2 linked regions of the Hyalangium gracile genome follow. The protein of the gene in region 1 binds, or shares a complex with, the protein of each later gene. Links are inferred from orthologs where the notes say so. Each region holds a gene or a part of one and is shown on either strand. Other genes may lie near its edges.

Evidence for each region. The genes of interacting proteins can lie anywhere in the genome.
Region 2: the proteins of KY572_RS26785 (region 1) and lpdA are in contact, whole or in part, in a crystal structure (PDB 1EBD), measured with the Geobacillus stearothermophilus proteins. The link is inferred for Hyalangium gracile from one-to-one orthologs. Residues at the interface, in WP_033016211.1 of Geobacillus stearothermophilus: Ile130, Ala131, Met132, Pro133, Arg136, Arg140, Glu141, Asn155, Arg157; in WP_049624544.1 of Geobacillus stearothermophilus: Pro340, Ser341, Asp344, Tyr345, Arg403, Asp406, Val408, Glu431, Ala432, Gly433, Asp438.

What each region holds. Positions count from the first base shown.
Region 1 is NZ_JAHXBG010000014.1:24,172-28,183, forward strand. The notes cover bases 863-3,712. They hold KY572_RS26785 (pyruvate dehydrogenase complex dihydrolipoamide acetyltransferase), read right to left. Parts: upstream 3,173-3,712; coding sequence 1,553-3,172; downstream 863-1,552. Other genes in these bases: KY572_RS26775 (DUF2795 domain-containing protein), read right to left, coding at 865-1,134; KY572_RS26780 (hypothetical protein), read left to right, coding at 1,300-1,497; KY572_RS26790 (pyruvate dehydrogenase complex E1 component subunit beta), read right to left, coding at 3,178-3,712. In the rest of the region: KY572_RS26770 (sensor histidine kinase), read right to left, coding at 1-699; more of KY572_RS26790, read right to left, coding at 3,713-4,012.
Region 2 is NZ_JAHXBG010000005.1:52,342-56,427, forward strand. What follows is about bases 551-3,474. They hold lpdA (dihydrolipoyl dehydrogenase), read right to left. Parts: upstream 2,750-3,474; coding sequence 1,352-2,749; downstream 551-1,351. Other genes in these bases: KY572_RS11320 (sugar ABC transporter substrate-binding protein), read right to left, coding at 551-1,102; KY572_RS11330 (hypothetical protein), read left to right, coding at 2,822-3,474. Outside these bases: KY572_RS11315 (hybrid sensor histidine kinase/response regulator), read right to left, coding at 1-89; more of KY572_RS11320, read right to left, coding at 107-550; more of KY572_RS11330, read left to right, coding at 3,475-4,003. UniProt on the Escherichia coli protein: Lipoamide dehydrogenase is a component of the glycine cleavage system as well as of the alpha-ketoacid dehydrogenase complexes.

The DNA.
Region 1 (4,012 bases):
CTCGTCGCCGCGCGCCTGCGCCTTCAGGCCGTGCGCCACCTGCCGCAGGTGCTCGGTGCCCGTGGACAGATCGCCGATCAGCGAGGGCAGATCCTTCACCGTCTCGGCCACCGCACGGTCCGGATCACTCGCCAGGTGCTTGTTCACGTACTCGATGACCTGATCGATGTCCCGGCGCAGCGCGGACACGTTCTGCGAGAGGTAGCCCACCGGCCCCATCAGCTCGTGGGCGATGCCGGCCGTCACCTGTCCCAGGGTGGCCAGACGCTCGGCCTTCATCATCCGGCTCTCGACTTCGCGGATCTTCAGCTCCAGGCGCGCGATCTTCAGCGCGTCCTCGAGCGCGGCCAGCATCTCCGCGCGATCCCACGGCTTGACGAAGTAGCGCGTCACCTGGCCGCGGTTGACGGCGTCCACCACCGCCTGCAGGTCCGCGTAGGCGGTGACGAGCATGCGCTTGGCGTCGGGCGCCAGCGTGCGGGCGCGCTCCAGCAGCTCCACGCCGCTCATGCCCGGCATGCGCTGATCGGAGATGACGACGCCGATCTCTCCGCGCCGCTGCTCCAGCAGGGCCAGCGCCTCGTTGGGCGAGGAGCAGCGGAAGATGCGGAAGCGCTGGCCGAAGTTGGCGTCGAACACCCGGAGGTTCAGGGCGTCGTCGTCACAGTAGAGGACTGCGGGAAGATCGTACGGGCTCATGAAGGGGATCCAGGCCGAGGAGGGAGGCGTCCTGGAATGACCCCAGGATAACGCCACCCGCCGCCACCGCATCTTCATCCCGAGCAAAGCCGCTCAGAGAGCGAGCGCACTCGTGACGCACCGCGTCTCAAGACCTGCATACCCTGTCGGGTTCGCGCGGAGTTCCTATCTCGCGCGAGCCCTGTCCTGCGCTTCTCCCTCGAGGGCGAACTCCACCGCGTCGAGCGAGCGGAACTCTCCGCGAGGCAGGCCGCTCAACAAGGTGAGGACCTCCGCCGGAGCGGCGTTTTCCCGAGCCACACGGCTCAGCTGCTCCATGGAGAGCGGGTAGACCGCGCCCTGGAGCGCCTGCCGCAGCAGGGATGCGAGCGAGAGAGGCGGCTTCGCACGTGCCTCCGGCCCACCATCGCCGAGGGTGGACCGGGCTCGTGTCATGTCGTCGTTCATTTGAGGAGAAGTTAAGCAGGCGACGGGGACATTGCGGGCTTTTTTCATCGTCCGCTGAGCGAGCAAGAAGCCAGGCGCCCTCCTGCTCAGCCTATGGCTACCTCCACCTCCACACCTCACCGTATCTCCACGGACACGAAGAGGAGGCAGAGGATGGAGAAGAAGGACAAGGGCTACGTGGAGCACATCGAGCACGCGCAGGACACCCGGCCGGAGCCGTGGCCCGGCATCCAGGGCCGCTCGAAGGAGCACGAGGAGGAGCTGCCCACCGGCACCCCGCGCGAGGCGCAGGCCGAAGTCACCGAGGCCCAGCGCCGGCTCGAGCAGGACATGGACGAGGAGAAGGAGTGAGTCTCCCGGCCTCGCCCTCGTTCATCGGGGGCGAGGCCTGGGGCTCGCGAGGCGACTAGAACAGCAGCCGCATCGGGTGCTCGAGCAGCGTCTTGAACTCGCGCAGGTACTCCGCGCCGATGGCACCGTCGATCACCCGGTGATCGCACGAGAGCGTCACCGTGAGGATCTTCCGCGCGACGATCTGTCCGTCGCGCACCACCGCCTTGTCCGCCACCGAGCCCACCGCGAGGATGGACGCCTGCGGCGGGTTGATGACGGCGACGAACTGGTCGATGCCGTACATGCCCAGGTTGGACACCGTGAGCGAGCCGCCCGTGTACTCGTCCGGCTTGAGGGCCCGCTTGCGCGCGCGCTCGGCCAGCTCGCGGGACTCGGCGGAGATGGCCGCCAGCCCCTTCTGATCCGCGTCCCGGATGATGGGCGTGATGAGCCCCTCCTCCAGCGCCACGGCGATGCCCACGTCCGCCGTCGCGTACTGCAGGATGTGATCGCCCTGCAGCGACACGTTGATCTTCGGGTAGCGCCGCAGCGCGATGGCCGCCGCCTTCACGATGATGTCGTTGACGGAGACCTTGGACTCCAGCGCCTTGGCCTCCTCGCGGATCTTCATCGCCGCGTCCATCTCCACGTCCACCGTCAGGTAGAAGTGGGGCACGCCCGGCTTCACCTCCGTCATGCGCTGGGCGATCACCCGGCGCATCGACGAGATGGGCACCGACTGGGGCTCGGGCCTGACACCCGCCCGGGCCGCCGCCGCAGGAGCCTTCGCGGGCTTCTGGGCCGCGGGCGGCCCCTTGGCCAGCGCCGCCTCGATGTCGCGCTTCACCACGCGGCCGAGCGGACCGGAGCCCTGCAGCGCCGAGAGATCCAGGCCTCGGTCCCGCGCCATCCGCTTCGCCAGCGGGCTGGCACGGACACGGCCTCCAGCGGGCGCGGCGGCCTTGGGAGCCTCCGCCTTCGGAGCGGAAGGAGCCGGCGCCGGAGCAGCGGCCTTGGGAGCCTCCGCCTTCGGAGCGGAAGGAGCCGGCGCGGGAGCCGCCTTGCCTGCCTTGCCGGCGATGTACGCGATGGGAGCCCCCACCGTCGCCACCTGGCCCTCGCCCACGACGATCTTCGACAGCGTGCCGTCGTCGTAGGCCTCGATCTCGAGGTTGGACTTGTCCGTCTCCACCTCGGCGATGGGCTCACCGGAGGAGACCTTGTCCCCCTCCTTCTTGAGCCACTTGACGATCTTCCCCTCCTTCATGGTCGGGGAGAGCGAGGGCATGGGGATGGCGATCCCCTCCCCTCCTCCCGCGGCCGGAGCGGCGGCGGGAGCCGGAGCGGGCGCGGCGGCCTTCGGAGCCTCGGCCTTCGGAGCCTCGGCCTTCGGAGCCTCGGCCTTCGGAGCGGAGGGAGCCGGCGCGGCGGCCTTGCCGGCCTGGACCTTCTCCCCCTTGGCGCCGATATGGGCGATGGGAGCGCCCACCTGGGCCATCTCTCCCTCGCCGACGACGATCTCCAGCAGGACGCCGTCGTCGTAGGCCTCGATCTCGAGGTTGGACTTGTCGGTCTCGACCTCGGCGATCGCTTCACCGGACGAGACCTTGTCCCCTACCTTCTTCAGCCACTTGATGATCTTGCCCTCCTTCATGGTCGGGGAGAGCGAAGGCATCGGGATGGGCGTGGACATACGGCTCAGGCTCCCTCGCGGTAGAGGACCTTCTTCACGGCGTCGATGATCTTGGGCGCGTCCGGCTGGGTCGCGTTCTCCAGGTTGGCCGCGTAGGACATGTTCACGTCGAGCCCCGTCACGCGCACCACCGGCGCGTCCAGGTCGTCGAACGCCTTGGACTGGATGATGTCCACCACCGAGGCGCCCACACCCGCCAGCGCCCAGCCCTCCTCCACGATGACGACGCGGTTCGTCTTGCGCACCGTGGCCAGGATGGCCTCCTCGTCGAGCGGCCGCAGCGTGCGCAGGTCCAGGATCTCCACCGAGATGCCCTCCTGCTCCAGCTGCTTCGCGGCCTCCTCGCAGAAGTAGTACATGCGGCTCCACGTGATGATGGAGACGTCCTTGCCCTCGCGCTTCACGTCCGCCTTGCCGATGGGGACGACGTGCTCACCCTCGGGCACCTCGCCCTTGATGGCATAGAGCCGCTCGCCCTCGAACATGATGACGGGGTTCTCGTCGCGGATGGCCGACTTGAGCATGCCCTTGGCGTCCGCGGGCGTGGCCGGCGCGATCACCTTCAGGCCCGGGAAGTGGGCGTAGTTGGCCTCGAGCGCCTGGCTGTGCTGGCTGGAGAGCCGGCCGCCCGCGCCACCCGGGCCGCGAAACACGATGGGGCAGCGCAGCTGGCCGCCGGACATGTGCCGCAGCTTGGCCGCGTTGTTGACGATCTGGTCCATCGCCAGGATGGCGAAGTTCCACGTCATCATCTCCACCACCGGACGCAGGCCCACCATCGCCGCGCCCACGCCCAGGCCCGCGAAGCCCAGCTCGGAGATGGGCGCGTCGATGATGCGC
Region 2 (4,086 bases), on another replicon or contig:
GAGGTGACGCCGAAGACCAGCAGCGGCGCCACGCTCACCGCCAGCAGGTAGCCAATCAGCTTGATCGTGATGGAGGATCGGAGCGCCAAGGGCCACCTGTCTGGGACTACCGCAGCTTCTCTGCCATCACCAGACGCGTCTCGACGAGGACGAGCTCGGGCAAGGGCTCGCCATCGATCGCGCGGCGCGCCAGGAGGATTCCCTGGTAGCCCTGCTCGGCGGCCTGCTGATCGACGGTGACCGCCATCCGCCCGGACTTCACGGCCTCTCGCGCGTCCTCCAGCGCGTCATAGGCGGCCACCTTCACGCCCTGGCGGCCGGACTCCTTGATGTACTTGAGCGCGCCCAGCGCCATCATGTCGTTGGCGCAGAACAGCAGGCCGATGTCCGGATGGACGGAGAAGAGGTGGCGCGTCACCTCGTAGCCCTCGTCGATCTTCCAGTTGGCCGTCTCCGTGGCCACCACCTTGATGAGCGGGTTCTCCTTGAAGGCGCGCTCGGCACCGGCCTTGCGCTGGCGCGCGTTGTCGGCGCTGCGGATGCCCTCGAGGATGGCGGCCTGGGTGGGCTTCTGGACGCCCTGGGCGATGATGCGCGCCGACTCGTAGGCCGCCTTCTCGTTGTCCACGCTGATGAAGGGGACGTGGGCCAGCCCCAGCTTCTTCATGGTCTCCGGCTCCAGCCGGTTGTCGATGTTGACGATGCGGATGCCGGCCTCCTGCGCGCTCTTCAGCACGGGCACCAGGCGCACCGAGTCCCCCGGGGCGATCGCGATGGCATCTACCTTCATGCGGATCAGCTCCTCGACGATCTGGATCTGCTGCTCGATCGAGGTCTCCTGGGAGGCCGTCTTCACGAGCAGCTCGATGCCCAGCTCCTTCTCCGCGCGCCGCGCCCCCTTCTCCATGTCGATGAAGAAGGGGTTGGTGAGCGTCTTCATCACCAGGGCGATCTTCTTGCGCTCCGGGGTCGTGTCGGAGCGACTTCCCGCGGCGGCCTTCGCGGGCTCGGTGACGCCCGCCACGGAGACCTTGCCACCTTCACTGCAGGCTCCCAGCAGCAGGAGCATCACGAGGACCGAAGCGAATCGCACGACGTGCATGGGGGTGTCTCCCGACCAGCGCAGAAGGACTCAGCGTTCGGTTGCAAGGATCGTACACGCAACCCCCAGCTCCGGGGAGCCCTGGCTCGGAGGCGCCCGAGCCCCCAATGAAAAAGCCTGGAAGCCTGAGAGGTTCCCAGGGCTTCCAGGCTCGAGAGTGGCTGCGACCGTCCGTGCGGGCGCCCCCACTCACAGCGCGGGCAACCCCGTGGCATTCCACATCGGGGAGGCGCGCCGTTGGATTTTGCATCAGATGTGGATCGGGTGACCCAGCGTCGCCTCGGCGCCTTCCTTCATGATCTCGGAGAGCGTGGGGTGCGCGTGCATGGTGTGCGCGAGCTCCTCGGTGGTGATCTCCAGGCGCAGGGCGACGCAGGCCTCGGCGAGGAGCTCGGTGGCGTGCGGGCCCACCAGGTGCACGCCCAGCACCTCGTCGTACTTCTTGTCGGAGACGACCTTGATCATCCCGATGCCCTCGTTGGAGATGGAGGCCTTGGTGACGGCGCTGAAGGGGAAGACGGCCGCCTTCACGTCGTAGCCGCGCTCCTTGGCCTTCTTCTCGGTGAGGCCCACCGAGGCCACCTCGGGGTAGCAGTACGTGGCGGACGGGACGTGATCGTAGTTGATGGGCTGGGGGTTCTTCCCGGCGATGTGCTCCACGGCGAGCACGCACTCGGCGCTGGCCACGTGCGCCAGCATGGCCGTGGGGATCACGTCGCCAATGGCGTACACGTTGGGCTCGGAGGTGCGCATCATCGAGTCCACCTTGATGAAGCCACGGTCCGTCTGGATGCTGGTGTGCTTCAGGCCGATGTCCTCGGTGACGGGGGCGCGGCCCACGGCGGACAGGAGCAGCTCGGCCTCGATCGTCTTGGTCTCGCTGCCCACGGACATGGTCACCTTCACGCCGGTGGCGGTGTGCTCCACCTTCTCCACCTTGGCGCCGGTGTGCAGATCGATCTTGCGGCGCTTGAAGTGCCGCTCCAGCTCCTTGGAGGCGTCGATGTCCTCGATGGGCAGCAGGTTGGGCATGTACTCGACGATGGCGACCTGGCTGCCCACGTGGTTGAAGACGGAGGCGAACTCGCAGCCCACCGCGCCCGCGCCGATGACGATCAGGCTCTTGGGGATGCGGTCGACCAGGAGGATGGAGTCACTGTTCAGCACCCGCTTGTGGTCCACCTGGACGTTGGGAAGCGACTTGGGCACCGAGCCGGTGGCGATGATGATGTTCTTGGTCTCCAGGGTCTGCTTGGAGCCATCCTCGGCGGTGACCTCCACCTTGCCCTTGCCGGCGATGCGACCATGGCCCTTGACGACCGTGATCTTGTTCTTCTTCATGAGGAAGTCGATGCCGTTGGCACCCTTGGTGACCACCTTCTCCTTGTGCTTCTGGGCGTTGGCCCAGTTGATGGTGGGGTTGGTCACGTCGATGCCGAAGTCGGCCGCCTCGTGGATGTGGTGGTACAGGGCCGCCGTCCACAGCAGGGACTTGGTGGGGATGCACCCACGGTGGAGGCAGGTGCCGCCCAGCCGCTTGTCCTTCTCGATGAGGGCCGTCTTCAGGCCGAGCTGGGCCGCCCGGATGGCTCCCACGTAGCCGCCAGGGCCAGAACCGATGATCACCACGTCGAACGTCTCAGCCACACTCGCCTCCGTTGAGTAGAACGCGCGGGGGGCTGATAACCCCCGCACACGGTGGGAATCAAGGAGTTTGCATTGCGCCGCTTTCCGCTCCGAACGCTTCTGCTGATGGTCCTGGCGTTGATCGTCTTCGCGCGCCTGTACTGGGCCACCCATTCCAAGCAGCCCAAGGAGGCTGGGGAGCCCCCCTCCCCCGGGCCGGGAATGCAGGTGGACGTGGTACCTCCCTCGGGCCCTCCCAAGGGGGCTCCCAAAGCGCCCGCCCCCGGCGGGGGCCCCTCCTCCTCGGCTTCGCCCGCCTGCGTCACGCTCGACCGGACGTTGGACGCGGTGGTGCGCAACCCGGAGGATGCCGCCGCCCTGGCAGAGGCCCAGCGGAAGCTGGAGGCCTGCCTGGAGCCCCCCGTGCGGGCCTGCGAGCTGGGCGCCGCCCTGGCCGTCCGGGCTCCGATGGCGGCGGGCGACACGCCGGCCCGAGGGCTGCTGAAGGCGCTGTGCCAGCGGTGCCCCGCCGAGACGAATGCCTGCGCGGGCGGCGTCGCCCGGGTGCTGATGGAGGGGTCCACGGGCCACACCCGGGACACGGCCGAGGCGCTCTGGTACCTGGAGAACGCGGGCCCTGGCACCCCGGCGGCGTGCGCGGCCCTGGTGCGTCTGGCCCTGGTGCCGGCGGCGACGACGGGAGGGAAGTTCCAGGAGCCGCTTCGGCCGCTGCTGAGCGCGCTGGCTCCGAGGTGCGCGGGGGCGGGACACCTGCCCGCGGCCGTGGTGAGCGCCGCCGTGGTGCACCAGGGGGCGCAGGCCGGCGAGCTGACCGGACTGGCGACGGCCCCGGCTGGCTCGCCCACGCCCATGACTCCCGCGCAGATAACGGGGGCGGAGGCCGGCAGCCACGCGTTCGATGGGAAGGAGAGGTCCGGGGTGGACCTGGGCAACGGGCGGACGCCCCGGTGGGAGGCGGACGGCGCGCTGCGGGGCCAGTTCGAGCCACCGCTGAAGCAGCTCACTTCGCTGCGCGTCCGGGCGAAGGGAGCGGGGAGCCTGCGCGCCATCGTCCGGCTGCCACCGGGGGTGGGCATGGAGGATCAGGAGCGCGACACGTTCTTCGTGAACCCCACCGTGTGCCAGTTCAAGGGAACCGGCCAGTGGGAGACGTGCACGCTCCCGGTGCCGCTGCTGGACGTGGAGGCGATCAGCGTGTTCCCCGCGCTTCCGAGGATCGCGTTCTACGAGTTGGAGGCGAGCGGGACGCGGTAGGAGGCCGCTGGAGCCATGCGTCGATCCTCGCCACGCGCCGTGACGTGGACGCTGCTGGAGTCGCGCTGGTAGGTTTGTACGTC